DNA from 2 places in the Streptomyces sp. NPDC085946 genome. Region 2 is predicted to be linked to the other one. Evidence: riboswitches for the same ligand, from Rfam matches in the RefSeq annotation. Region 2 holds a riboswitch; the other holds the start of a gene.
The links. Region 2 has a riboswitch for glycine ahead of gcvT (glycine cleavage system aminomethyltransferase GcvT). Riboswitches for the same ligand answer to the same signal wherever they lie in the genome.

Region 1: another riboswitch for glycine. It lies ahead of gcvP (aminomethyl-transferring glycine dehydrogenase); the one in region 2 lies ahead of gcvT (glycine cleavage system aminomethyltransferase GcvT).

What each region holds. Positions count from the first base shown of each region.
Region 1 is NZ_JBITSF010000025.1:75,038-89,476, forward strand. Features, by position in the region: gene ACIF8T_RS33865 (ABC transporter ATP-binding protein) at 1-488, shown strand, start outside; gene gcvP (aminomethyl-transferring glycine dehydrogenase) at 558-3,443, opposite strand; glycine riboswitch at 3,619-3,714, opposite strand; gene ACIF8T_RS33875 (PRC-barrel domain-containing protein) at 3,837-4,211, shown strand; gene ACIF8T_RS33880 (DNA polymerase IV) at 4,251-5,645, opposite strand; gene ACIF8T_RS33885 (MerR family transcriptional regulator) at 5,777-6,460, opposite strand; gene ACIF8T_RS33890 (bifunctional nuclease family protein) at 6,757-7,230, opposite strand; gene ACIF8T_RS33895 (MerR family transcriptional regulator) at 7,315-8,052, opposite strand; gene ACIF8T_RS33900 (FHA domain-containing protein) at 8,094-9,053, opposite strand; gene ACIF8T_RS33905 (DUF881 domain-containing protein) at 9,115-9,969, opposite strand; gene ACIF8T_RS33910 (small basic family protein) at 9,975-10,307, opposite strand; gene ACIF8T_RS33915 (DUF881 domain-containing protein) at 10,304-11,218, opposite strand; gene ACIF8T_RS33920 (sugar phosphate nucleotidyltransferase) at 11,318-13,813, opposite strand; gene ACIF8T_RS33925 (CDP-alcohol phosphatidyltransferase family protein) at 13,928-14,439, opposite strand, start outside.
Region 2 is NZ_JBITSF010000007.1:315,241-329,679, reverse strand. Features, by position in the region: partial or broken gene ACIF8T_RS17365 (MerR family transcriptional regulator) at 1-787, shown strand, start outside; gene ACIF8T_RS17360 (EF-hand domain-containing protein) at 855-1,067, shown strand; gene ACIF8T_RS17355 (NADPH-dependent F420 reductase) at 1,224-1,886, shown strand; gene ACIF8T_RS17350 (glycoside hydrolase family 25 protein) at 2,018-2,575, opposite strand; gene ACIF8T_RS17345 (L-serine ammonia-lyase) at 2,663-4,030, opposite strand; gene glyA (serine hydroxymethyltransferase) at 4,135-5,397, opposite strand; gene gcvH (glycine cleavage system protein GcvH) at 5,412-5,789, opposite strand; gene gcvT (glycine cleavage system aminomethyltransferase GcvT) at 5,907-7,025, opposite strand; glycine riboswitch at 7,185-7,284, opposite strand; gene ACIF8T_RS17325 (AAA family ATPase) at 7,504-8,172, shown strand; gene ACIF8T_RS17320 (enhanced serine sensitivity protein SseB) at 8,408-9,202, shown strand; gene ACIF8T_RS17315 (enhanced serine sensitivity protein SseB C-terminal domain-containing protein) at 9,381-10,136, shown strand; gene ACIF8T_RS17310 (ABC transporter permease) at 10,523-11,521, shown strand; gene ACIF8T_RS17305 (ABC transporter substrate-binding protein) at 11,605-13,344, shown strand; gene ACIF8T_RS17300 (ABC transporter permease) at 13,427-14,434, shown strand; gene ACIF8T_RS17295 (ABC transporter ATP-binding protein) at 14,431-14,439, shown strand, end outside.

The sequences.
Region 1 (14,439 bases), on a different contig from region 2:
TCCTGGTCACGCACGACCCGCTGGACGCCATGGTGCTCGCCGACCGGCTGGTCGTCGTCGAGGACGGCGGCGTCGTCCAGGAGGGCACGCCCGCCGGCATCGCCCGCCGCCCCCGTACGGACTACATCGCCCGGCTGGTCGGCCTCAACCTGTACCGGGGCCGGGCCGACGGGCACACGGTCCGGCTGGACACGGGTCCGGCGATCACCACCACCGAGGACCTCTCCGGCCCGGTCTTCGTGGCGTTCCCGCCGGGCGCCGTGACCCTGTTCCGGGAACGCCCCACCGGCTCCAGCGCCCGCAACCTCTGGCGCTGCGAGGTCGCCGGCCTGGAGCCCCACGGCGACCAGGTCCGCGCGGACCTCACCGGCGAACTGCGCCTGGCCGCCGACCTCACCACGGTGGCCGCGGCCGAACTCGACCTGCACCCGGGCGCGCCCGTCTGGGCCACGGTCAAGGCCGCGCAGACCCACGCCTACCCGGCCTGAGACGCCGGTGAGGGCCCCGCCCACCGGGCGGAGCCCTCACCGGACGTCCGTGTCAGACCCGTACGCGCATCAGTCCTCGTACGCGTCCAGCGGCGGGCACGAGCACACCAGGTTGCGGTCGCCGAAGGCCTGGTCGATGCGGCGCACCGGCGGCCAGTACTTGTCGGCGGCGGAGACACCGCCCGGGAAGACGGCCTCCTCGCGGCTGTAGGCGTGCTCCCACGCCCCGCCGAGCGCGGCCGCGGTGTGCGGGGCGTTGCGCAGCGGGTTGTCGTCCGCGGACCACTCGCCCGTGCCGACCTTCTCGATCTCGGCACGGATGGCGATCATCGCCTCGCAGAACCGGTCGAGTTCGGTCAGGTCCTCGGACTCGGTGGGCTCGATCATCAGCGTGCCGGCCACCGGGAACGACATGGTCGGCGCGTGGAAGCCGTAGTCGATGAGCCGCTTGGCGACGTCGTCCACGGTGACGCCGGTCGCCTTGGTCAGCGGCCGCAGGTCGATGATGCACTCGTGGGCGACGAGCCCGCCCGGACCGGTGTAGAGGACTGGGTAGTGCGGCTCCAGCCGCTTGGCGACGTAGTTGGCGCTGAGCACCGCCACCTGCGTGGCGCGCTTGAGGCCCTCGCCGCCCATGAGCCGGACGTACGCCCACGAGATCGGCAGGATGCCCGCGGAGCCCCAGGGCGCGGCCGAGATCGGGCCGACGCCCGTCTCCGGTCCGGCCTCGGGCTGGAGCGGGTGGTTCGGCAGGTACGGCGCCAGGTGCTCGCGCACCGCCACCGGGCCGACGCCCGGTCCGCCGCCGCCGTGCGGGATGCAGAAGGTCTTGTGCAGGTTCAGGTGGGAGACGTCCCCGCCGAAGTGCCCCGGCTTGGCCAGCCCGACGAGCGCGTTGAGGTTGGCGCCGTCCACGTACACCTGGCCGCCGGCGTCGTGCACCTGCGCGCAGATGTCGGCGACGTGCTCCTCGAACACGCCGTGCGTCGACGGGTACGTGATCATCAGCACCGCCAGCTCGTCGCGGTACTGCTCGATCTTCGCCCGCAGGTCCTCGACGTCGATCTCGCCGTCCTCGGAGGTCTTGACGACGACGACCTTCATGCCGGCCATCACGGCGCTCGCGGCGTTCGTGCCGTGCGCGGAGGACGGGATCAGGCACACGGTGCGCTGCTCGTCGCCGTTGGCCCGGTGGTACCCGCGGACGGCCAGCAGACCGGCCAGCTCGCCCTGCGAACCGGCGTTCGGCTGGAGCGAGACCTTGTCGTAGCCGGTGACCTCGGCGAGGCGTTCCTCCAGCTCGTGGATGAGCGAGAGGTAGCCCTGCGCCTGCTCGGCGGGCGCGAAGGGGTGCAGCTGGCCGAACTCGGGCCAGGTGACCGGCTCCATCTCGGTGGTCGCGTTGAGCTTCATGGTGCAGGAGCCCAGCGGGATCATGCCGCGGTCCAGCGCGTAGTCGCGGTCGGCGAGCCGGCGCAGGTAGCGCAGCATCGCGGTCTCGGAGCGGTGCTGGTGGAAGACGGGGTGCGTCAGGAAGTCGTCGGTGCGCAGCAGCGCGTCCGGCAGCGCGTCCCCGGTGCCGGCGTCGAGCGCGTCGACGTCGGCCTCGGCGCCGAACGCCGCCCACACGGCGCGCAGCTGCGCCCGGGTGGTGGTCTCGTCGCAGGCGATCGACACGTGGTCGGCGTCGACCGGGTACAGGTTGACGCCGTTCTGCCGTGCGGCGGCGACGACCTCGGCGGCGCGGCCCTCGACGCGCACGGTCAGGGTGTCGAAGTAGGAGCCGTGCACGACCTCGACGCCGGCGTCCGCGAGCCCGGCGGCGAGGAGCGTGGCGTACCGGTGGGTGCGCCGCGCGATGCCCCGCAGCCCCTCGGGCCCGTGGTAGACGGCGTACATGCCGGCCATGACGGCGAGCAGCACCTGCGCGGTGCAGATGTTGCTGGTGGCCTTCTCGCGGCGGATGTGCTGCTCGCGGGTCTGCAGGGCGAGCCGGTAGGCCTTGTTGCCGTCGGCGTCGACGGAGACGCCCACGAGCCGCCCGGGCAGGCTGCGCGCCATCTTCTCCTGGACCGCCATGTAGCCGGCGTGCGGACCGCCGAAGCCCATCGGCACGCCGAACCGCTGCGTCGTGCCGACGGCGATGTCCGCGCCGAGCTCGCCCGGCGACTTCAGCAGCGTCAGCGCGAGCAGGTCGGCGGCGACGGTGACGAGCGCGCCCAGCTCGTGCGCCTGGTCGATGACGGGCTTGATGTCCCGTACGGCGCCGGAGGCACCCGGGTACTGGATGAGGACGCCGTTGATTTCCCGCTCGGCGACCTCGGCCGGAATGCCCTCGCTGAGGTCGGCGACGACGACCTCGACGCCGGTCGGCTCGGCACGGGTCCGGATCACCGCGACGGTCTGCGGCAGGGCGTCCGCGTCGACCAGGAACAGGCCCTTCTTGTTCTTGCCCATGCGCCGCGACAGCGCCATCGCCTCGGCGGCCGCGGTGCCCTCGTCGAGCAGGGAGGCGCCGGAGGTCGGCAGGCCGGTGAGGTCGGCGACCACGGTCTGGAAGTTGAGCAGCGCCTCCAGCCGCCCCTGCGAGATCTCCGGCTGGTACGGCGTGTAGGCCGTGTACCAGGCCGGGTTCTCCATGACGTTGCGCAGGATGACGGGCGGCGTGAAGGTGCCGTAGTACCCGAGTCCGATCATGGAGCCGAGGACCTGGTTGCGGTCGGCCAGCGACCGCAGCTCGGCCAGCACCTCGGCCTCGCTGCGCGCCCCCGGCAGGTCGAGGGCGCCGGCGTTCTTGATGACGTCCGGCACCGCGGCGGCGGTGAGCTCGTCGAGCGAGCCGTAGCCGACCTGCGCGAGCATCTTGGCCTGCGCCTCCGGGTCGGGCCCGATGTGGCGCTGCTCGAACGGTATGCCCTGTTCGAGCTCGGAGAGCGGAGTGCGGTGGGCGGTCATGGCGGAGGCCTCCTGGTCTGACGCGACCTTCGAGGGCACCACGGCACGGGTGCCCGGACGGCCTCCCCCTCTGTCATCTCGACCTGAGAGCTTCACCGGAACGCCCGAGAGCGCCCGGCTTTCACCGTCGGTGAGAGCGGACACCGTCGACACCCGCTCTGCTTTCCAGAGTGACCTCGTCCGTGCGGTACAGGGGCCTGAGAGATTCCGGGGAGGATTTGCTCCTTCGGCGCCTCCGATGACGTCTGGAGGACTCTCCCGCACGGGGTCAGCAGCCGCCTGCCAGCCTACCAGCGAGGTCAACACCCGGACCTTCGAGTGGCCGCTACCCGGATTGTGCAGTTTTGTAGTGCATACGGCGCTTACGGTGAGGTGCTACCCAGTGGAGGACCCGTGCGAACCGACATCGATCCGCGGAACCTGATCGGCCGCAAGGCGTTCGACCGCAACGGAACCAAGATCGGCACGATCGACGAGGTCTACCTCGACGACGCCACCGGCCTGCCGGAATGGGCGGCCATACGGACCGGTCTGTTCAGCCGGGACGCCTTCGTGCCGCTGGAGCCCAGCGAGTTGGTCGACGGCGCCCTCCACGTCCCCTTCGACCGGTCCCTCATCAAGGACGCCCCCGACTTCGGCGTCGGCCGCCACCTCTCGCCCGAGCAGGAACTCCAGCTCTACCACCACTACGGCCTCGACGTGGCCGCCCCTCCCCCGCTCCCGGACCGCGACTTCGGCCGGCTCGCGGGCACCGACGAACCGGCCTGAGCCGCCCCCGCCCGCCGGCCCGGCCCACGCGCGCCTCCCTCACTCGCGCCCCGCGGCCCGCGGCTCCCCCGGCCCCGCGTCCGGACCGCCCCCCTCCTGCGGTCCCTGCGGCACCAACGGCAGCGGATCGGCCGGCTCCAGCAGCGGATCGTCGACCCGGAACGTCTTCACCCGCCCCCGCGCGGACAGCGGCGTCTCGAACCGCACGGTGACCCGGCCCAGACCGCTGCCCTGCACCCAGCCGTGCCCGTACTCCGCGTGCCGCACGTCGTGCCCCGCGGGCCACCGCCGCTCGGCGGGCGGCCGCTCCTCCTCGACGGGCGCGTCCTCGTACTCCTCGGCGGGCGCGTCCGCCCGCTCCCCCGCCGCCTGGGCGAACAGGTCCTCCTGCGTGTAGTCGGCGAGTCCGCTGACCCCCACCCCGAGCAGCCGCACGCCGCCGGTGGTGTCCACCGCGTCCAGCAGCCGGGCCGCCGCCTCCCGGACGACCGCCGGATCGTCCGTGGGCCCGCGCAGGGTCTCGGACCGGGTCAGCGTGGAGAAGTCGTACCGCCGCACCTTCAGCACGATGGTCCGCCCCGACAGCCCGGCCCCCCGCAGCCGGCGCACGCACCGGTCGGCCAGCCGCCGCACCTCCACCCCGACACGCGTCCGGTCGTGGATGTCCACGTCGTACGTGTCCTCCACGGACACCGACTTGGCCTCCCGCTCGGCCACCACGGGCCGCTCGTCCCAGGCCAGCGCCATGGCGTACAGCGCGTGTCCCTGGGCCTTGCCCAGCAGCCGGACGAGCTCGTCCTCGCCCGCCTCGGCGAGCTCCTCGACCGTGTGGATCCCGGCGCGCCGCAGATGGTCGCCGGTCGCCGGTCCCACCCCCGGCAGCGTCCGCACCGGCATCGGCCCGAGCAGGGCGCGCTCGGTCCCCGGCTCGATCACCACCAGTCCGTCGGGCTTGGCCTGCTCCGAGGCGATCTTCGCCAGCATCTTGGAGGCCGCGAGCCCCACCGACCCGGTGAGCCCCGTGACGGCCCGGATGTCCGCCCGCAGCTTCGCCCCCGCCAGGCGCGCCGACCCCTCGTCCCAGGCCGCTCCGCCGGCCTCCAGGTCGACGAACGCCTCGTCCAGGCTCAGCGGCTCCACCAGCGGCGACAAGGCCCGCAGCAGCCCCATCACCTGCTCGCTGATCGACCGGTAGAACGGGAAGCGGGGCACCAGGTACGCGGCGTGCGGCGCGAGCCGCCGCGCCTGCGCCATGGGCATCGCCGAGTGCACCCCGAAGACCCGCGCCTCGTACGAGCACGTGGCGACCACGCCGCGGGGCCCGAGTCCGCCCACGATGACGGCCTTCCCGCGCAGGCTCGGCTTGGACGCCTGCTCCACCGAGGCGAAGAAGGCGTCCATGTCGAGGTGCAGGATCGTGGGCGCGGTTCTCACAGCTCCGATGCTGCCCTACACCACTGACAACACGGCGCCGCGGTCACGGCACCGCCGCGGCCCCGCGGCGACCGGCTCCCGGCCGACGGCGGCGGACAGCCGTTCATCCGGCTCCCGCGGCCGGACCCCGTTCAGACGGCCCGGTTCCGCCGCCGCGCCAGCTCGTCCGCCGGATTGTGCCCGACCAGGGTCTCCCCGGTGTCGATCCGCTCCCCGTGCAGCTGCGAAAGCGCGTTCTCCACGTCCCGCCACACCACCCCGACGGCGATCCCGAAGATGCCCTGCCCACCCTGGAGCAGGGCGTGGACCTCGTCCGGCGAGGTGCACTCGTACACCGTGGCGCCGTCGCTCATCAGCGTCATCCGCTCCAGGTCGCGGAAACCGCGTTCCCTGAGGTGCTGCACCGCGCTCCGGATGTTCTGCAGCGACACACCGGTGTCGAGGAAGCGCTTCACGATCTTCAGGACGACGACGTCCCGGAAGCTGTACAGACGCTGCGTCCCCGACCCGTGGGCGGGCCGCACGCTCGGCTCGACGAGCCCGGTGCGGGCCCAGTAGTCCAGCTGCCGGTAGGTGATGCCGGCGGCGGCGCAGGCCGTGGGACCGCGATAGCCGATCTGCTCGGACGCCATGGACGTCGTCCCTCCGCTGCTCGGCACGGCCGTCGGTCGCTGCGGAGCGGGACCGGCCGCGCTGCCGTGCTGGGGGTACCCCCTGCTCACGCGGAGCTGAGAGCTTGAGGGAGGGTACGGACCGCTTGCCCCGAGACTGCGTCCGGGGGCACCCCCAGCCGTACCGTCGCCGCTGCTTCTCACGCCGACCTCCGTCCTTGACCTGCCTTCTCGACGGTAGGCAGTCACCAGGGGTGCGTCAACGATCGCCACACTCGGCACGCCGAGTGATAATCACCCTAAGAGTGGTTTCTCGTGCCCCACCGCGGGGAAAGGCTAGCCGAATGCGCTCGGCACGGGCCGTAGGACGCTCTCACGGGACGGTGGCACATGCGGGCATTTTCCGGCCCCCACAGCACGCGGGCGACCCGAGGCGGACCACTTTGTCCGCCGGGCCGCCCGGACACCTCACCGACCGGTCGTGCTCGTCGCCACGGACCTCACTGGCTGCTGCTGCCGAAGTCCTCCGGCGAGATCTGGTCGAGGAACTCGCGGAACTTCTCCACCTCGTCCTCCTGCTCGTCCGGGATCGCGATACCGGCGTCGTCCAGCACCGTGTCGCTGCCGTAGATCGGCGTCCCGGTGCGCAGCGCCAGCGCTATCGCGTCGGACGGGCGGGCACTCACCTCGACCCCGCTGGCGAACACCAGCTCCGCGTAGAAGACGCCCTCACGCAGGTCCGTGATGCGCACTTCCGTGAGCTCCTGGCCGACGGCCTCCAGCACGTCCTTGAACAGGTCGTGGGTCAGCGGCCGCGCGGGCGCCATGCCCTGCTGGGCGAAGGCGATCGCCGTCGCCTCCCCCGGTCCGATCCAGATGGGGAGGTAACGGTCGCCTCCCACTTCACGCAGCAGCACGATCGGTTGGTTGGAGGGCATTTCCACCCGGACACCTACGACATCGAGCTCGTTCACACAGCAACCCTAGGCCGTGCTCGGGATGTTTGGGTAGTCGGGCCGGGAACGGGCGGCCGATCCGGGACCGGATTCCGCTTCCCGTCAGGGCAGCCGCACCCCGAGGGCGGTCTGCACCAGAGCCGCGTGCAGTTTGACCGTGAGCGCCGCCAGCTCCTTGGTACGGGCCTCGGCGTGCGCCCGGGTCTGCGGATTGCGGTGCCGCTTGAGCGGAGCCACCACCTGGTCCACCAGACCGGCCTCGCGGTCCGCGGCGGCCTTCATCACCCGCAGGTGCCGCGGCCCGATCCCGAACCGCCCCAGCTCGGCGATGAGCGAGGCCACGGTCGCCGCCTCCGCGTCGTAGACCCCGTCCCCCACGGGAGCGATGAGCCCGTACGACTCCCACTCCTGCAGTTCCTGCTCCTCGATGCCGGCGGCGGCCAGCAGCTCGGCCCGCCCGATCCGGGCCGCCGTGGGCGCCTCGGAGAGCTCGGGCACGGCCTCGCCGTCCCGCTGGCGGCCCAGCGCCGGGAGCGGGAGGGCCTCACCGCGCTCCATGGCCGCCAGGTGCTCACGGATCACCCTGAGCGGCAGATAGTGGTCCCGCTGCATCCTCAGGACGTGGCCGAGGCGCTCGACGTCCTGCGCGCTGAACTTGCGGTACCCCGAGGGGGTGCGCTGCGGCTCGACGAGCCCCTCCGACTCCAGGAAACGGATCTTGGAGATGGTGATGTCGGGGAACTCGTCGCGCAGCACGTTCAGCACCGTGCCGATGCTCATCAGCCCACTGTCCCTGGCGGCGGTGCCGGGCACGGCACCGCCGCTCGGTGTTCGCAGCATGGACCTTCCCTGGGTGTCCCCCCGGACGGAGTACGGGAGGGTCAGTAGCCTTGCTGGCTCGCGTAGAAGACCAGCCGGTACTTGCCGATCTGCACCTCGTCGCCGTTGTTCAGGGCGACCTGGTCGATCCGCTCCCGGTTGACGTACGTGCCGTTCAGGCTGCCGACGTCGGCCACCGTGAACGCGCCGTCCGGGCTCCGGCGGAACTCCACGTGCCGACGGGAGACCGTGACGTCGTCCAGGAAGATGTCGCTCTGCGGGTGACGCCCGGCCGTGGTCAGGTCGCTGTCCAGCAGGAAGCGGCTGCCCGCGTTCGGCCCGCGGCGCACGACCAGGAGGGCGGAGCCCTGCGGCAGCGCGTCGACGGCGGCCTGCGCCTCGGGGGAGAGCGTCGGCATCGGCGTCTGGCCGGTGGCCTCGGCTTCGTAGGCCTCCAGGCCCGAGATGGAGATCGTGGAGGTCGTCTCCGACGACCGCTCCGCGGGGATCCCGGCCCGCAGCGGCGCGCCGCAGTTGGAGCAGAAGCGGCTGTTCTCCGCGTTGCGGTTGCCGCACCTCGTACACACCAGGGCCGACATGGACGGATCCTCCTGCGGCGGCTGCCCCGCCGGGCCGTGGGACGCGTACGGGCCGGCGACGAACCCTCCACCCGTACCTGAGGTTGACGGTTGGCCGAAACCTATGCCGCCGGACTGCGCAGGGTCAACCGACGGCGCGCCCTGCGCCCCGGAGAGGTCGCCGCCCGGACCAGCCACCTGGTCCCGGAACAGCGGCCGCTGGCCCTCCGCCTCAGGCTGTGCGCGATGACGAGCGGTCGCGTTGTCGTTGCCCTCGCGCGCACTCTTGCCGAACAACTTCGCAAACAACTTCACGGGCGATTCCCCTTGACCGAAACAGACCCGCCCGTGGGGCAGGACGAACCCTGACTGAACACACTGGCCGACCCGGACATCCTGACAACGTCCGTCTCCACCAGACAGTTTCCACCACGCACCACCCATTCGGTGCGCCGACCCCCCGCAACGTCATGCCCTGGCCGGACGTCCCCCATGCACCATCGGTTCACCGGGAGGACGACCGAGCGTAGTCAGGCCGCTTCGCCGCTCGCAAGGCGTCCACGACGATCTTGCTCGATCGCTCGACGGTCACGGTGGCCTGTTCTTTTTCGAGAGTCTGCACCACGCCTCCGGGGATGTTGAGCGCCGGCTCGAGGTCCTGCGGTTTGCCGATGACCTTGAAACGATAAGGCGCGTTGATCTTGTTCCCGTCGACGCTCACCCCTTTGCCGGAGTCCGCCAGGTACGTGCCCGCGACGACCCGGACGCCGTCCACCTGGATCGCCTCCGCACCCGCCGCGCGCAGCTCCTGGATCGCGTCGAGCAGCATGTCGGCCTCGACCGTCCCCTTCGTGTCCTCGATGGTCATCGTGATGCCGGGTCCCTGCGCGGCCACGGTCCCCGCCAGGATGCCGAGTTGGCGCTCCTTCTCGACCGTCTGCCGACGGGCCTCCTCGGCCTGGTCCGAACTGTTCTCCAGCTCGACACGCTGCTTCTCCAGTCCTCGCTTCTCGTCCTCAAGACGCTGGGTACGGTCGTCCAGTTCATCGAGGATGCGGACCAGATCCTCCTGGCGCGCGCCGCGCAGGGCGCTGTCGCCCTCGCTGTTCGACGCCACCTGGACGGCGAGGCCGAACCCGAGCCCGAACAGCAGCAGCGAGACGATGAGTTGGGCCCGGGTCACGCGCGGCGGCCACAGCCCCTTCACCAGCCGCTGCCGGCCGGTCAGCGCGGGCGCGGCGTCCGGCTCCGGACCCCGCGGCATCGGCACGTCCGCCGCGGGCACCTCGTCGGGCAGTTCCTTGCGCAGCCGGTTCCCGGACGCGGGCTGCTCCTCGTGCCTCTCGTCGTGCTCGCTCATCGCGCTCACGCCCGGAACACGTGCCGGCGGATCGCCGCGGCGTTGGAGAAGATGCGGATGCCGAGGACGACCACGACACCGGTGGACAACTGGGCGCCGACGCCCAGCTTGTCGCCGAGGAACACGATCAGCGCGGCCACGACCACGTTCGACAGGAACGACACCACAAAGACCTTGTCGTCGAAGATGCCGTCGAGCATGGCCCGCAGACCGCCGAAGACGGCGTCGAGCGCCGCCACCACGGCGATCGGCAGATACGGCTCGACGGCCGCCGGAACCTCGGGCCGGACCAACAGGCCGGCCACGACTCCCACGACGAGGCCCAGTACGGCGATCACGATGTGCCCTTCTCGGTTTGCTCGGTCTTCGGCTGTGCGGTACGCACGGTCACGCTCGGAGCGGCCGGCAGCCGGAGGTCGTCCTCCACGGAGATGCCGGTGCGGATGCCGTAGTTCTCCTGCAGGGCGTGCAGGTACAGCCCGTCGGCGCTGTTCTGGAACCGGGTGCTCAGCCGCTCGCCGTCCCCCACCGCGAGCACCGTGTAGGGCGGCACCAGCGGTCTGTTGTCGACCAGTATCGCGTCCCCCGCGGCCCTGATCGCGGACAGGGCCGTCAGCCGCTGCCCGTTGATGGAGATCGCCTCGGCGCCCGACTCCCACAGCCCGTTGACCACGCGCTGCAGGTCCCGGTCGCGCACCCGGCCGGTGTCGGAGAACCCGGAACTCCCGCGCGGGTCGCCGTCGGCGCCGGTGCCGGCGTCCTTCGCGTCGTCCACGACGAGCTTCACACCGGGACCGTGCACGGCGGAGGCGCCCGCCAGGACGCCCATCAGCTCCAGCCTGCCGCCGTCCCCGCTCTGCTCCAGGGCCTCGCGCTGCCGCGCGCCGACGTCCGCGCGCAGCTCGTCGACGGTGTCCTCCAGCTCGTCCGCCGTCTCGGTCTCCCGGTCGATGCGGTCGATGAGCTCCTCGCGCTCCTTGGCGACCACGGGGGCCGCGATCCGCGCCTGTGCCGCCCCGACGGTCACCACGAGGGCCGCGAGCACCAGGCCGGCGGCCAGGCCCAGCTTCGCCCTGAGGGTCCTCGGCAGCCCGCCCTCACCCGTGGCCTTCTTCCGCGCGGCGGCCTCGGCGTACCCGTCGTCGAGGCTGTGGTCCATGACGTTGGTGATCAACGACATGGACGCGTCCGGACGCGTCGGCCGCCTGGGTGTGCTCCGAACGGGGGGTTGCTGCGGCATGCCGCACATCGTCGCACGTCGCCGCCGTCCCCCACGAACGGCCCCACCGGCGTGCCGGACAGGCCCCCTTGGGGGACACTTGTCCGGCACGCACGCGTGCTGTGCTTTTTACCGACCCGCGCTGTCCACGACCGCGGACCACTCGTCGAGCAGCGCCTGGGCGGAGGCGTCGTCGGGCCCTTCCGCCCACAGGTGGGTGACCGCCTCGGCCGGGTCGGGCAGCACCATCACCCAGCGCCCGTCGGCCTCCACGACGCGCACGCCGTCCGTGGTGTCCACGGAGCGCTCCCCGGCCTCCTCGACGACCCGCCGCATGACGAGCCCCTTGACGGCCCACGGAGTCGCCAGGTCCCGCTTGAGGACGTGCGCCCGCGGGATCCGCGCGTCGATCTGGCTGAGCGTGAGCTGCGTCCGCGCCACGAGCCCGATGAGCCGCACGAAGGCCGCGGTGCCGTCGTAGACGCTGCTGAACTCGGGGACGATGAAGCCGCCCTTGCCGTCGCCTCCGAAGATCGTCCCTTCCTCGCCGCCGACCCGGGTCAGGTCGTCGGGGGAGGTGGTCGTCCACTCGACCTGCGTCCCGTGGTACGCCGCCACCTGTTCGGCGATCCTCGTGGTGGTCACCGGGAGCGCGACCCGGCCGCTGCGCCGCTCGGCGGCGACGAGGTCGAGCATGACGAGCAGCGCCCGGTCGTCCTCGATGATGCGCCCCTTCTCGTCGACGAGGGAGATCCGCTCGCCGACCGGGTCGAACCGGACACCGAACGCGGCACCCGAGGACGCCACGATCTCCCCGAGCCGCAGCAGCCCCGCCCGTCGCATGTCGGCCGTCTCCGTCGGCCGGGACTCGTCGAGACCGGGGTTGATGGTCAGCGAGTCCACCCCGAGCTTGCCGAGCAGGCTCGGCAGCACGAGACCGGCGCTGCCGTTGGACGCGTCCACGACCACCTTCAGCCCGGCCTCCGCGATGCCGGTCGTGTCCACGTTGCGCAGCAGCGACCCGGTGTACGAGTCGAAGACGCTGGCCGGGAAGTGCAGGTCGCCGATCTCACCGGGGAACGCGCGCCGGTACTCCTGCCGCGCGAACACGCGGTCGAGCTTGCGCTGACTGCCCTGGGAGAGGTCGGCCCCCTGCCCGTCGAAGAACATGATGTCCACGGAGTCCGGCACCCCGGGCGTGGTCCGGATCATGATGCCGCCGGCACTTCCCCGCGCGGTCTGCTGCCGGGCGACCGGCAGCGGTACGTTCTCCAGGTCCCGTACGTCGATGGCGCTGGCCTGCAGCGCGGAGATGACCGCCCGCTTGAGCGCGCGGGCACCACGCGAGTGGTCACGGGCCGTGGTGACCGTCGCCCCCTTCTTCAGGGTGGTCGCGTAGGCGCCGGCGAGACGCACCGCGAGTTCCGGCGTGATCTCCACGTTCAGGATTCCGGACACCCCGCGGGCACCGAAAAGATGCGCCTGTCCCCGGGATTCCCAGATCACCGACGTGTTGACGAAGGCACCGGCTTCGATGGTCTTGAACGGATAGACCCGGACGTTGCCCTGAACGATCGATTCTTCACCGATCAGGCACTCGTCACCGATGACCGCGCCGTCCTCGATCCGCGCCGCGCGCATGATGTCGGTGTTCTTTCCGACGACGCAGCCCCGCAGATTGCTGTGCGGCCCGACGTAGACGTTGTCGTGGACGACGGACTTGTGCAGGAAGGCCCCGCTCTTCACCACGACGTTCGATCCGACGACCGTGTGCTCGCGCAGTTCGGCGCCGGCCTCGACCTTCGCGTAGTCCCCGATGTACAGGGGGCCGCGGAGAACCGCGTCGGGGTGCACCTCGGCACCCTCGGCGACCCAGACGCCCGGAGAGATTTCGAAGCCGTCGATGTCGACGTCGACCTTGCCCTCCAGGACGTCGGCCTGGGCCTTCACATAGCTCTCGTGCGTGCCGACGTCCTCCCAGTAGCCCTCGGCGACGTAGCCGTAGATCGGCTTGCCTTCCTTCATCAGCTGCGGGAAGACGTCGCCGGACCAGTCGACGGGAACGTCGGGCTCGACGTAGTCGAAGACCTCGGGCTCCATCACGTAGATGCCGGTGTTGACGGTGTCCGAGAACACCTGCCCCCACGTCGGCTTCTCGAGGAACCGCTCGACCCGGCCCTCCTCGTCCACGATGGTGATGCCGAACTCCAGCGGATTGGGCACCCGGGTCAGGCAGACCGTGACCAGCGCACCCTTCTCCTTGTGGAAATTGATCAGCTCGGTGAGGTCGAAGTCGGTCAGGGCATCACCGGAAATAACGAGGAAGGCATCGTCCTTCAACGCCTCCTCGGCGTTCTTGACGCTTCCGGCGGTACCGAGTGGCTTCTCCTCATTGGCATAGGTGAGCTCCATCCCGAGCTCTTCGCCGTCACCGAAGTAGTTCTTGACGAGCGAGGCCAGGAACTGGACAGTCACAACTGTTTCGTTGAGCCCATGCTTTTTGAGCAGCCGCAGCACGTGCTCCATGATCGGGCGGTTGGCCACGGGCAGGAGCGGCTTGGGCATGCTTGAGGTCATGGGACGAAGGCGGGTGCCTTCGCCTCCGGCCATCACTACGGCCTTCATGTCGGAAGCGTCCTCCTCGAAGAGACGACGGTCGAGCCGACTTCACCCGCCCTGATTGTCCCGTACTTTTCCAGCACGGGCCATCGGGCCGTTACGGCCACGCATTCGACGGGTTCAATCGGCCACGGTGTCCGCACGGACCAGGCGGCGGACTTGTACTACGTAGAGGACTCCTGCCCACCAGTACAGCGTTGTACCCCATCCGGCGAACGCCCATCCGAAAATAGCAGCGAGTGACGAGATCCAGCTGCTTCCGTCACTGAGCAGGAGCAGGGGGAAGGCATACATCAAGTTGAAGGTCGCGGCCTTCCCCAGGAAGTTCACCTGCGGCGGCGGATAGCCGTGCCGCCGGAGAATGCCCACCATCACCAGCAGGACCAGCTCCCGCGCCAGCAGGGCGCAGGTCAGCCAGAGAGGCAGGATCTCGCGCCAGGTGAGGCCCACCAGCGTCGAGAGGATGTAGAGCCGGTCGGCCGCGGGATCCAGGAGCCGGCCGAGGCTGCTGATCTGGTTCCACTTCCGGGCGAGCTTGCCGTCCAGATAGTCGCTGACGCCGCTCAGCGCCAGGACCAGGAGCGCCCAGCCGTCGCTTTTCGGGCCGCCGAACTCAGGCCTGAGGATCAACC
Region 2 (14,439 bases):
CGGGCGGCTACCGGCTGTACGGCGCCGCGTCCGTCGCCCGCCTGGAACTGGTCCGCACGCTGCGGGAACCGGGCCTCGGCCTGCACGACGTCCGCGAGGTGCCGGCCGGGCAGCGGACGGCCGCCGAGGCCGCCGCCGCGCACGTGGCGGCGCTGGACGCGCGGATCAGGTCGCTGAAGGTGACCCGGGCGGTGCTGTCGACCGTGGCGCGACGCGGCTCGACCGCGCAGGGGACGACCCTGACGAACAAACTGGCGCGGCTGTCCGCCGCCGAACGCAGACGCGTCGTCGAGGAGTTCGTGGACGAGATGTTCCGGGGACCGGACACCGCCGACGCGGCGATCCTGGAACGGATGCGCCGCACCGCCGCCCTGCCGGACGACCCGACGCCCGAGCAGGTGGACGCCCGGGTGGAGCTGGCCGAGATGCTCCAGGACCCGCGGTTCCGGGCGCAGATGCGGTCGGCCGCGGAGTTCAGCGCGGCCGACCGGGGACAGGACGCCGCCGGCGGGGCGTCCCGGTGGTTCGCCCGCCGCCCGGTCCGGCTGGCCGCCGAGGCCCGGGAACGGGGGATCGCCCCGCAGGCCCCGGAGGCCGGCGAGGTGCTGCGGGACCTGTTCGGCGACGCCGACCGGGCGGCCGTGCTGAACGCCTGGAGGCGGTCTCCCAGGACCGGCCGGCCCGCTGCCGGGAACTGATCGGCGTGCTCAAGGGCGAACCCGTGCCACCGCACCGCGAGGCGTTCGCGTGGGTGGTCGCCGCACTGCGGGCCGGCCCGGGCGGTTAATCTGACCTGCGTCAGCACGGCGGCCAGGACGGCCGAGGCAGAAGAGCACGAGATGAGGGGCGGACCGGTGGCGGACATCGAGGAAGCGCGCAAGCAGTTCGAGCGGATCGATACGGACGGGGACGGACGCATCACCGCCGCCGAGTTCAAGACCGCCCTGGCGCAGGGAGGCGACTGGCACGTCACCGAGGCGGTGGCCGAGGCGATCATCGCCAGCCGCGACCTGGACGGCGACAAGCTGCTGTCGTTCGACGAGTTCTGGGCGCACCTGAACAAGTGACGCCGTACGCGAAGGGGCCCGGTCCGGTGACGGAACGGGCCCCTTCGCCGTGCCGCCGCCCCGGACCGCGCGGGGAGGCGGAATAGCCCGCGCGCCCCCCGGGTTGACGCCGCCGACGGAAAAATATGCAGGCGCATCGATCTCGAAGGGTTCGTCATGAAGATCGGCATCATCGGCGCGGGCAACATCGGCGGCAACCTCACCCGCCGGCTCACCGCCCTCGGTCACGACGTCTCCGTGGCCAACTCCCGTGGTCCGCACACCCTCACGGCCCTGGCCGAGGAGACCGGCGCCACCCCGGTACGGGTGGAGGACGCGGCGCGCGGCGCGGAGGTCGTGGTCGTCACGGTCCCGGTCAAGGCGGTCCCCGACCTGCCCGACGGCCTCCTCGACGAGGCGGCCGACGGCGTGGCCGTCATCGACACCGGCAACTACTACCCCCGCGAGCGCGACGGCCGCATCGCGGAGATCGAGGACGAGGGCATCACCGAGAGCCGCTGGACCGAACGGCGGATCGGCCACCCGGTGATCAAGGCCTTCAACGGCACCTACGCCCAGGACATCCTCGACCGCCACCGCCCCGCGGGCGACCCCGACCGCCTGGCCCTGCCGGTGGCCGGCGACGACGCGGCGGCCAAGGCCAAGGTCCGCGCCCTGATCGACGAGCTCGGCTTCGACACGGTCGACGCGGGCGGCATCGACGACTCCTGGCGCCAGCAGCCCGCCACCCCGGTCTACGGCCTGCGCGCCGGCGTCGAGGCCGTCACCGCGGCCCTGGCGGAGGCGTCCCCGGAGCGCAAGCCGGAGTTCCGCGGGTAGTTCTGCCGCTCGGGCGACGCCGAGAGCGCGGTGCGGCCCGTCCGGCGGCACGACGCCGACCGGATCCCCGGCCGCACCGCGCCCCCGCGCACGACGGTCCCCATCGCCCCCGCCCGCAGGCCGGGGCACGGTCAGGCACCCCCGGCCCACGTCTGCAGCGCCGCCCTGCTCGCGAAGGCGGCCACGTTCGTGTCCACCGGGTCGTCGGTGTACTGGTGGAAGCGCCAGGCCGCCTCGATGCGGGGCTTGCCCGCGGCGACGTAGTCGGCGATCCACAGGCCGTCGCCCGCGTAGGACGTCGTGTCGACGTCGAGCCAGAAGTGCCGGTTGCAGTAGAGCACGACCCGGTGGCCCGGGCGCAGCTCCTTCACCTTCCGGATGAAGCGGTCCTTCTCCGCGTTGCTCGCGTGGGTGCCGTCGCCGGTGGTCTCCCAGTCGACGGCGAGGATGTCGCCCGGCCGCTCCGGTGCCTTGGCGACGAAGTACTCCGCCTGGGCCGTGAGGTTGCCGGGCCACAGGAAGTGGTAGAAGCCGACGACCAGCCCGGCGTCGCGGGCGGTCCTGGTCTGGGCGGCCAGCCGGGGGTTGACGTAGGAGCGGCCCTCCGTCGCCTTGACGAAGACGAAGGACAGGCCGTCCGTGTCGTACGAAGCGGGCTGGTACGAGCTGACGTCGATGCCGCGGAGCATGCGCACTCCCTGAAGTTCCGTCCGGGGTACGGGAGTCCGATGATGCCCGCGGGCCGCCGGATCACACGCCGGGGCGCGGGAGACCGTTCAGCACTCGATGATGTTCACGGCCAGGCCGCCCCGTGCCGTCTCCTTGTACTTCACCGACATGTCGGCTCCGGTGTCCTTCATCGTCTTGATGACCTTGTCCAGGGACACCTTGTGCGAGCCGTCGCCGCGCATGGCCATCCGGGCGGCCGTGACGGCCTTCACCGCCGCCATGCCGTTGCGCTCGATGCACGGGATCTGCACCAGACCGCCCACCGGGTCGCAGGTCAGGCCGAGGTTGTGCTCCATGCCGATCTCGGCGGCGTTCTCCACCTGCTCGGGCGTGCCGCCCAGCACCTCGGCGAGGGCGCCCGCCGCCATCGAGCAGGCCGAGCCGACCTCGCCCTGGCAGCCGACCTCGGCGCCGGAGATGGAGGCGTTCTCCTTGAACAGCATGCCGATCGCGCCGGCGGCGAGGAGGAAGCGGACCACGCCGTCCTCGTCCGCGCCGGGGACGAAGTTGATGTAGTAGTGCAGGACCGCGGGGATGATGCCGGCGGCGCCGTTGGTGGGGGCCGTGACGACACGTCCGCCGGCGGCGTTCTCCTCGTTCACGGCCATCGCGTAGAGGGTGATCCACTCCATGGCGAGGGCCTTGGGGTCGCCCTCCGAGCGCAGTTTGCGCGCGGTGTTCGCGGCCCGGCGGCGCACCTTCAGCCCGCCCGGCAGGATGCCCTCGCGGGACATGCCGCGCGCCACGCACTCCCGCATCACCCGCCAGATCTCCAGCAGGCCCGCGCGGATCTCCTCCTCGGTGCGCCAGGCCCGCTCGTTCTCCAGCATCAGCGAGGAGATCGACAGGCCGGTCTCCTTCGTCAGCCGCAGCAGCTCGTCGCCCGTGCGGAAGGGGTACTTCAGGACGGTGTCGTCCAGTTTGATGCGGTCGGCGCCCACCGCGTCCTCGTCGACGACGAAGCCGCCGCCCACCGAGTAGTACGTCTTGGCCAGCAGCTCGGTCCCGGCGGCGTCGTACGCCCGCAGGGTCATGCCGTTCGCGTGGTAGGGGAGGGCCTTGCGGCGGTGCAGCTTCAGGTCCGCGTCGAAGTCGAACGCGATCTCCCGCTCGCCGAGCAGGTTCAGCCGGCCGCCGGCCTTGACGGCCTCCACCCGCTCGTCGGCGGTCTCCACGTCCACCGTGCGCGGCGAGTCGCCCTCCAGGCCGAGCAGCACCGCCTTGGGCGTGCCGTGCCCGTGGCCGGTCGCGCCGAGGGAGCCGTACAGCTCGGAGCGCACGGAGGCGACCGAGTCCAGCACGCCCTCGCTGCGCAGCCGGCGGGCGAACATGCGGGCCGCCCGCATCGGGCCCACCGTGTGGGAGCTGGACGGGCCGATGCCGATCGAGAACAGGTCGAAGACCGAGATGGCCACGGTCACTCCTCACTACGGGCCGGCGGGGCACCCGGTCGGGGCGCCCCCACCGGGGACTTCCTGGTCCGGCGGGGCGCCCGGTCGGGGCGCCCCCACCGGGGGACTTACTTGGTCAGCGCGGGGTACAGCGGGTGCTTGTCGGCCAGCGCCTTCACCCGCGCCTTGAGCGCCTCGGCGTCGTACGACGGCTTCAGCGCCTCGGCGATGACGTCCGCGACCTCGGCGAAGTCCTCGGCGGTGAAGCCGCGGGTCGCCAGGGCCGGGGTGCCGATCCGCAGGCCCGACGTCACCATCGGCGGACGCGGGTCGTTCGGGATCGCGTTGCGGTTGACGGTGATGCCGATCTCGTGGAGCCGGTCCTCGGCCTGCTGCCCGTCCAGCTCGGAGTTCCGCAGGTCGACCAGGACCAGGTGCACGTCCGTGCCGCCGGACAGCACGTCCACGCCCACGGCCCTGACGTCGTCCCGCACCAGGCGCTCGGCGAGGAGCCGCGCGCCCTCCAGGGTACGGCGCTGCCGCTCCTTGAAGTCCTCGCTCGCGGCGACCTTGAAGGCGACGGCCTTGGCGGCGACCACGTGCTCCAGCGGGCCGCCCTGCTGACCGGGGAAGACCGCCGAGTTGATCTTCTTGGCGAGGTCGGCCGTGGAGAGGATCACACCGCCGCGCGGGCCGCCCAGCGTCTTGTGGGTCGTGGTGGTGACCACGTGCGCGTGCGGCACCGGGTTGGGGTGCAGCCCCGCGGCGACCAGACCGGCGAAGTGCGCCATGTCGACCATGAGGTACGCGCCGACCTCGTCGGCGATCCGGCGGAACGCGGCGAAGTCCAGCTGCCGCGGGTAGGCCGACCAGCCGGCCACGATCAGCTTCGGCCTGGCCTCCTTGGCGAGGCGCTCGACCTCGGCCATGTCGACCCGGCCGTCCTCGCCCACGTGGTAGGCGACGACGTCGTACAGCTTGCCGGAGAAGTTGATCTTCATGCCGTGGGTCAGGTGCCCGCCGTGCGCGAGGTTCAGACCCATGATCGTGTCGCCGGGCTTGAGCAGCGCGAACATCGCGGCCGCGTTGGCCTGGGCGCCCGAGTGCGGCTGGACGTTGGCGTGCTCCGCGCCGAAGAGCTCCTTGACGCGGTCGATGGCGATCTGCTCGACGACGTCGACGTGCTCGCAGCCGCCGTAGTAGCGGCGGCCCGGGTAGCCCTCGGCGTACTTGTTGGTGAGGACCGAGCCCTGCGCCTCCATGACCGCGACCGGGGCGAAGTTCTCCGAGGCGATCATCTCGAGGGTGGACTGCTGGCGGTGCAGCTCGGCGTCGACCGCGGCGGCGACGGCCGGGTCGAGCTCGTGCAGGGGCGTGTTCAGGACGGACATACGGCTACGACTCCTCAGCCGGCGATGTGGGTGTCGTACTCGTCGGCGGAGAGCAGGTCGGCCGGCTCGTCCGTGACGCGTACCTTGAACAGCCAGCCGCCCTCGAAGGGGGCGGAGTTCACCAGCGACGGGTCGTTCACCACGTCCTCGTTGACCTCGGTGATCTCGCCGGAGACGGGGGAGTACAGGTCGGACACCGACTTGGTGGACTCCAGTTCGCCGCAGGTCTCGCCCGCGGTCACGGTGTCGCCGACCTCCGGGAGCTGGACGAAGACGACGTCACCGAGCGCGTTGGCCGCGTGCTCCGTGATGCCGACCGTCGAGACGCCGTCCTCGGCGGCCGACAGCCACTCGTGCTCCTTGCTGTAGCGCAGCTGCTGGGGGTTGCTCATGGCCTGGATTCTCCTGTACGCGGGACATGCTGTTGCCTGGGGGACTGCGGAAACCGCCGGTGAGCGGTGTGAAGGCGCGCGGGGCCGCCCCGGACCGGGCGACCGGGCGTCCAGTGTCTACTTCTGCCGCTGGTAGAACGGCAGCGCCACGACCTCGTACGGCTCGTGGGTGCCCCGGATGTCCACGCCGACGCCCGGCGTGCCCGGTGCCGCGTGCGCCGCGTCGACGTACGCCATCGCGATCGGCTTGCCGAGCGTGGGGGAGGGGGCCCCGGAGGTCACCTCGCCGATCACCTCGCCGCCGGCGACGACCGCGTACCCGGCGCGCGGGACGCGGCGGCCCTGGGCGACCAGGCCGACGAGCACGCGCGGCGGGTTCTGGGCGGAGCGGGCGGCGGCCTCCTCCAGCGCCGCGCGGCCCACGAAGTCGCCCTCCTTCTCGAACTTCACCACCCGGCCGAGCCCGGCGTCGAACGGCGTCAGTTCGGTGGTCAGCTCGTGCCCGTACAGCGGCATGCCCGCCTCCAGGCGCAGCGTGTCGCGGCAGGACAGGCCGCACGGGACCAGGCCGTCGCCCTCGCCGGCCTCGGTCAGCGCCTGCCACAGCTCCACGGCGTGCTCCGGCTTCACGAACAGCTCGAAGCCGTCCTCGCCGGTGTAGCCGGTGCGGGCGATCAGCGCCGGGACCCCGGCGACGGTGCCGGGCAGGCCGGCGTAGTACTTCAGGCCGTCGAGGTCGGCGTCGGTGAGGCTCTTCAGGATGCCGGGGGACGCGGGGCCCTGGACGGCGATCAGCGCGTAGGCGTCCCGGTCGTCGCGGACCTCGGCGTCGAAGCCGGCGGCGCGCTCCACCAGCGCGTCCAGCACCACCTGGGCGTTGGAGGCGTTGGCGACGACCATGTACTCGGTCTCGCCGAGCCGGTAGACGATCAGGTCGTCCAGGATGCCGCCGTCCTCGCGGCAGATCATGGTGTAGCGGGCGCGGCCGGGCCGGACGGCGCCGATGTTGCCGACCAGCGCGTGGTCGAGGAGGGCGGCGGCCTGCGGGCCGGTGACGGTGATCTCGCCCATGTGCGAGAGGTCGAACAGTCCGGCCCTGGTGCGGACGGCGGTGTGCTCGTCGCGCTCGGAGCCGTAGCGCAGGGGCATGTCCCAGCCGGCGAAGTCGGTCATCGTCGCGCCGAGCGAGCGATGCAGGGCATCGAGCGCGGTGTGACGGAGTGCGGTGCTGCTCATCGGTCGGTCGTCTCCCGGGGCGTGGACGCAGGACGGGCGAGGGAAGGTCCTCCCCATCTGTCATCGGAACCTGAGAGGTTCGCCGCGACCGCCACAGGGACGACCTGGCTTGCACCGTGGGTGGGGCCGCTGCGGCAGCGGCCCGCTTTTCAGATGTGCCTCGCCCGCGCGGTAACGGGGCCTGAGAGATTCAAGGGAGGGACTTGCTCCTTCGGCGCCCCAGCTCAGTCGGTGCTGGGGACTCTCCCGCGCGGATTCAAACGGCCGGTATGCAGTTGGCGGGCTCATCATTGCACGCATCGGTCCGGGGCGGCAGGGGGACCTTCCCCAGGAGGAGGGCGGAGCACGCGGGCGGACACAGCGGTCTGTAGCAGCCCTGTTGCAGAAAGCGCACGAAAATGCGAGGCCTGCGGTATTACCTTCTCTTTACACTCGGCGGGGATGGGACTCGTACCTGGCCCCAGGGGAGGACATCACGGTGAACAGGACCACGGCGTACGCCACGACCACGGGCATGGCGGTGCCCGGCCAGCACGCCGCCCAGGCCCGGGAGGCGTGCGGCCCACTGCGGTCACCCGTCGTCCGCGACCTGCGCGAGCGGGGCGGCCGCAGCCCGCGCGCCCTGCTCTTCGGCCCCCGGGACCTCGTCGTCATCACCGGCCTGCCCGGCAGCGGCAAGTCCACCCTGATGCGGCGCGCCGTCCGGGCCACCCGCATCGACTCCCAGGACACCCGCGACCGCTGGGAGCGGCGCATGCCGCGCCTGGTGCCGTACGGGGCCTACCGCCCGCTCGTCCGCCTCGCCCACTACGCCGGGCTGCGCCGCGCCCTGCGCACCGGCGAGGGCGTCGTCGTGCACGACTGCGGCACCCAGGCCTGGGTGCGCCGCTGGCTGGCCCGCGAGGCCCGCCGCCGGGGCGGCACGCTCCACCTGCTCCTGCTCGACGTCGCCCCCGAGCAGGCGCTGGCCGGCCAGCGCGCCCGCGGCCGGGGCGTCTCGCGCTACGCCTTCCTGCGCCACCGCGCGGCCACCACCCGCCTGCTGCGCGCGGTGGAGCGCGGCGAGCTGCCCGCGGGCTGCGGCTCGGCGGTCCTCGCGGACCGCGACGCGGCGAACACCCTCCGCAGGATCGGCTTCATGGGCTGAGCGCCGGCGCCGGGGGCACGGCGCCCACCCGGACGGGGCAACGCCCGCCACCGCGTGCCGGCGGCCCGCCCCGCGCGTCCGTCCGGCCCGGTCGCGGAGGCCGGGGGCGTACCCGCGCACCCGCACGGCGGGTGCGTCTCCCGGCGGCTTCCCCCGCCCTGGCCGGGCCCGTCCTCCCGGGGGCACCCGTTAGCCTTTCCTGCCACAGCAGTGGCTTCAGGCAGGCGGTAGGCAGATGGACTTCCCGGCGGACTTCTCCGCGGACTTCCCGGCGCAGGCGCACCCCCACCCGCACGGCGGGTGGCCCGGCAACGAGCTGGAGGAGGTGCTCTCGGCGTCCCTCGGCGCCGGACCGGCGGCGGCCGGCCGGATCGTCGAGGTGCTGGGACGCAGCTTCGTGTGGGTCCCGCTGCCCAACGGCGGCGGCCCGGACAGCGGCCCCCTCGACCTGCCCGCGCTGGAGATCGAGGGCCAGGCGTACGTGCCGGTGTTCAGCTCCGAGGAGCAGTTCCGCCAGGTCGTCGGCTCCCACATGTCGTACACCATCGCGCCGGCCGTGGAGTTCGCCCGCGGGCTGCCGCCGCAGGCCGGGATCGCGGTGAACCCGGGCGGGGTGGTCGGCGTCCCGCTGCCGCCGCCCGCCGTGGCCGAGCTGTGCCGGGCCGGGCGCACCCCGCTCGACGGCCCCGCCAGTGGCGGCCGGGTCCGCCTGTTCGAACCCGACTGGCAGGACGACCCGGTGGACTTCCTGTCCGCCGCGTCGGCCGAGTTCGACGGCATCGGCGTCGTGCTGTCCGCCCGCCGCTGCCTGGCCGCCATCGAGACCGCCGAGCCGGTGATGTTCGTGGGCGTCGAGCTGTCCGAGTGGGAGGGCGACCTGCGGGCGCTGCCCCTGGAGGCCCTCGGCCGGGCCCTGGCGAAGGTCCCGGTGCGGTGGCCCGTCAACCTGGTCCTCCTCGACGTGGCCCAGGATCCGGTGGCCGACTGGATGCGCGAGCGGGCACGGCCCTTCTATACGCGGGGCCTGTGAGCCAACCTGGAAGGGCGCGGACCGCCGCGCGGCCGGCCACGGACGACCCGCGGCGCACCACGGCGGCGAGTCCCGGGCTCCCGGGCGGGCCTTAAGCTAGGTTCACCGGGTCGAGGCGTTGTACGGAGGGCGATACGAAGTGAGCGCTGGCACCGCCGCGGCCGGCCAGGTCGAGCACATGCTGCGCCAGGTCACGCCCGGGCGTTACGACGCCTACGAGGCGCTCCTGCGCGCGCTCGCGACGCCCGCCACCGGCCAGGTCTGGATGCTGCTCTGGCACGGCCAGGCAGGCTCCCCGGACGCCCAGTACGGCACCATGGAGGTCGACGGCTACGGGTACGCCCCGTGCGTCACCTCCGCCCAGGAGCTCTCGGCCAGCGGCTGGAACCGCTCGTACGAGGTGGTCGACGGCCTGGACGTGGCCCGCGCCCTCTACCCCGACCACTACGGCCTCTGGCTCAACCCGCACGCCCCCGGCGGCGGCGTCGGCATCCCCTGGCTCGACCTGCGCCGCATCGCCACCGGCCTGGACCGGCAGCCCGCGGGCCCGCTGCGGCTGTCCGAACCCGCCATCGAGATCCCGCAGTTCTACGCCCTGCTCGCGCAGAACGCCCACCGCACCCCGGCGGTGCGCTCGTTGCGCCGCGCCTGGGTGCAGCCCGCGCTCGGGGCGCCGTACCTGGCCATCGGCCTCGACGTGTACGACACCTCGCCGCCGGCCGTCGACGCGGTGCGCGCGATGATGCAGCAGTCCATCGGCGCCGTCCCGGACGGACTGCCGGTGTCGACGGTGGCGATGTCCGACGCGCACGACCCGGTCGCCATGTGGCTGCGCGCCCACACCCGCCCCTTCTACGACCGCGAGGCGCACGCCGCTCCCGCGCAGGCTCCGGCGGCGGGGTACGGGTACCCGCCGGCCCAGGGCGGTATCTGATCCTGCGTCAGCGTCCGGGGTCCGCCGGTGAGGCGGTCCCGGACGCTCTTCGCGCGTAGATCGGGGCGGAAGGCACCGCTCCGTCCGTAATGCCCCAACTCGCAGGTGTCCGACCCCCGTTACCCACTGTTCGGATAACGGAATCCCCCAGACAGCATCACGGTTGCGCATACTTTTTCGGTGGGATCTGGCGGGTGATCGTGAAGACGTTGAAGACTCCCCACTCAAGCAGGGGGTCCATCGATCCTGTGAGTGATTTCGACGCGATGCTTTCGACGCACGAGATGCCACCTCACCCGGGGCCCGCCGTGCGGAAGCAGCGAACCAGGCCGTGGACCGCGGCATGTGAAGGCCGGTGACCACCGGCGAGAAGGGGCAGGGCACTTGTGACGGCACCGATCGAGACCACCGGATCGCAGGCCGAGGCCCAGCCGGAGGCCGTGCTGGCGGGCGTCGAGTCCAAGCAGATCGAGGGCCGGTCTCTGGGGCAGATCGCCTGGACCCGCTTCAAGCGCGACAAGATGGCGGTGGCGGGCGGCGTCGTGGTCGTGCTGCTCATCCTGACCGCCGCCCTCTCGCGCCCCCTGCAGTCGCTGCTGGGCCTGGACCCCAACGCCTTCCACCAGGACCTGATCGACCCCAACACCACCCTCCCCAAGGGCGACTTCGGCGGCATGAGCTGGGACCACCCGCTCGGCGTCGAGCCGAAGTTCGGGCGCGACATCTTCGCCCGCATCCTGGAGGGCTCCTGGGTCTCCCTGGTCGTCGCCTTCGGCGCGACCCTCCTGTCCAACGTGATCGGCACCGTGCTGGGCCTGGTCGCGGGCTACTACGGCGGCCGGGTCGACGCGGTCATCAGCCGCCTCATGGACACCTTCCTCGCCTTCCCGCTGCTGCTCTTCGCCATCGCCATCTCGGCGACGCTGCAGGGCGGCGCGTTCGGGCTGGAGGGCCTGCCGCTGCACATCCTCGTGCTGATCTTCGTCATCGGGTTCTTCAACTGGCCCTACATGGGCCGCATCGTGCGCGGCCAGACGCTGGCGCTGCGCGAGCGCGAGTTCGTCGACGCCTCGCGGGGCATGGGCGCCGGCGGTCCCTACATCCTCTTCAAGGAACTCCTGCCGAACCTCGTCGCCCCGATCATCGTCTACTCGACGCTGCTCATCCCGACCAACATCCTCTTCGAGGCCTCGCTCAGCTTCCTCGGCGTCGGCATCCAGCCGCCGCAGGCGTCGTGGGGCGGGATGCTCAACCAGGCCGTCGACTTCTTCGAGGTCGATCCGCAGTACATGATCGTCCCCGGTCTCGCCATCTTCATCACCGTACTGGCCTTCAACCTCCTCGGTGACGGCCTCCGGGACGCACTCGACCCCCGCAGCCGCTGACGTCTGCGGTCGCGGACGGAGTCCGCGTCCAGCCCAAGTGTTCAACTACGAAGGGGAACCCGACCATCATGCGAAGGTCAGTGATGGCCGCAGTGGCGGCCGTGAGCAGCGCCGGTCTGCTCCTGGCAGGCTGCAGCAAGGCCGAAGACAACAGCGACAACGAGGGCAGCAAGGCCAAGGCCAACGCCGCCACCACGTCGGTCGTGAACGCCTCCACGAAGAAGGGCGGCACGGTCACCTACGCGATGTCCGACGTCCCGGACTCCTTCGACCCGGGCAACACGTACTACGCGTACATGTACAACTTCAGCCGTCTCTACGCGCGTCCCCTGCTCACCTTCACCCCGGCCCCGGGCGAGAAGGGCAACGAGATCGTCCCGGACCTCGCCGAGGGCAAGGGCCAGCAGTCCGACGGCGGCAAGACCTGGACGTACAAGATCCGTCAGGGCGTGAAGTACGAGGACGGCACCGAGATCACCTCGGCGGACGTCAAGTACGCGGTGGAGCGCTCCAACTTCGCCCGTGACGTGCTCTCCCTCGGTCCCAACTACTTCTCCCAGTTCCTCGCGGGCGGCGACAAGTACAAGGGCCCCTACAAGGACAAGAGCGAGAAGGGCCTGGCGTCCATCGAGACGCCCGACAAGTACACGATCACCTTCAAGCTCAAGCAGCCGTTCGCCGACTTCGACTACCTGGTCACCGCGCCGCAGACCGCCCCGGTGCCGCGCGCGAAGGACACCGGCGTCGACTACACCAAGAAGATCGTCTCCTCCGGCTCGTACAAGTTCGAGAGCTACGAGGAGGGCAAGCGCGTCGTCCTGGTGCGCAACGACCAGTGGAGCGCCAAGACCGACCCGCTGCGCAAGCAGTACCCGGACAAGATCGTGGTCAACCTGAAGGTCAGCCAGGCCACGATCGACAAGGACCTGATGGCCGGCACCACGACCGTCGACCTCGCCGGCCGCGGTGTGGACACCCAGACCCAGGCCCAGCTGCTGAACAGCGCGGACAAGAAGGCCAACACCGACAACACCTACGGTGGCCGTCTCGTCTACACGGCGATCAACACCAAGGTCAAGCCGTTCAACAACGTCGAGTGCCGCAAGGCCGTGCAGTACGCCATCGACAAGGTGGCCGTGCAGACCGCGCAGGGCGGCCCGGTCCGCGGTGACATCGCCTCCACGGTGATCCCGCCGGACGTGATCGGCTACCAGAAGTTCGACACGTACGCCACCAGCGGCAACAAGGGCGACGCGGCCAAGGCCAAGGAGCACCTGAAGGCCTGCGGCAAGGAGAAGGGCTTCAAGACCTACATCGCCGCGCGCAGCGACCGCCAGCAGGAGGTCGACGCCGCCACCGCGATCATCGACTCGCTGAAGAAGGTCGGCATCAACGCCGAGATGAAGCAGTACCCGTCCGGCAAGTACTTCACCGACTACGCGGGCGTGCCGAAGTTCACCGAGAAGCAGAACATCGGCCTGATCATGATGCAGTGGGGCGCCGACTGGCCGACCGGCTACGGCTTCCTGAACCAGATCCTCAACGGCAAGGCCATCAGCGACTCCGGCAACACCAACCTCTCCCAGTTCGACGACCCCGAGGTCAACAAGCTGCTGGACGAGGCCATCAAGAACAGCGACGAGTCGGCGCGCAACGCCGCCTACGCCGAGGTCGACAAGAAGACGATGGACCAGGCCGTCATCGTGCCGCTGACCTACTTCAAGGTCCTGCTGTACCGCTCGCCGTACGCCACCAACGTGGTGTCGTCGGCCGCCTGGAGCGGTCAGTACGACGCTCTGAACCTCGGCACGACCAAGAAGTAGCGCGAAGAAGCAGCCCCGGAAGGCAGGTGAAGGCATTGGCGCCCGCGGGCCCTTGGACCCGCGGGCGCCGGCGCCGGTCCCCGTGATCTCGTACATCATCCGCCGGACGATCGCGGCAGTGATCTTGCTGCTCGTGGTCACCGCGGTCACCTTCGGCATCTTCTTCCTGCTGCCGAGACTGGCCGGGCAGACCCCCGATCAGCTGGCCGCGCAATACATCGGCAAGAACCCCTCGCCGGAGGACATCCTGGCGGTCAAGCAGAACCTCGGGCTCGACAAGCCGGTCTACGAGCAGTACTGGGAGTTCGTCAAGGGGATCGTCTCCGGTGCCACGTACGACCTCGGCCCCACGACGGCCAAGTGCGAGGTGCCCTGCTTCGGCTACTCCTTCAAGAACCACATCGAGGTCTGGCCGCAGCTCGTCGACCGCCTTCCGGTGACCATCTCCCTGGCCGCGGGCGCCGCCGTCCTGTGGCTGCTGTCCGGTGTCGCCGCCGGTGTGATCTCCGCCCTCAAGCCCGGCTCGGTCTTCGACCGCGCCGCGATGGGCGTGGCCCTCGCCGGCGTGTCGCTGCCCATGTTCTTCACCGGCCAGCTCGCCCTGCTCGTCTTCAGCTACCAGCTGGAGATCTTCGGACGGACCTACGTGCCGTTCACGGAGAATCCGTCCCAGTGGGCCAACACCCTGTTCCTGCCGTGGTGTTCGCTGGCCCTGCTGTACTCCGCCATCTACGCACGGCTCACCCGCTCCGGCATGCTCGAAACCATGAGCGAGGACTTCATCCGCACCGCCCGGGCCAAGGGCCTCAGGGAGCGCAAGGTCGTCCTCAAGCACGGGCTGCGGGCGGCGCTCACCCCGATCGTCACCGTGTTCGGCATGGACATCGGCCTGCTGCTCGGCGGCGCGGTGATCACCGAGTCGGTGTTCTCGCTGCCCGGCATCGGCCAGTACGCCGTCCAGGCCATCACCGACAACGACCTGCCGCCGATCCTGGGCGTCACCCTGCTGGCCGCCTTCTTCGTCGTGCTCTGCAACCTGGTGGTGGACGTGCTGTACGCCACCGTCGACCCGCGGGTGAGGCTCTCGTGACCGAA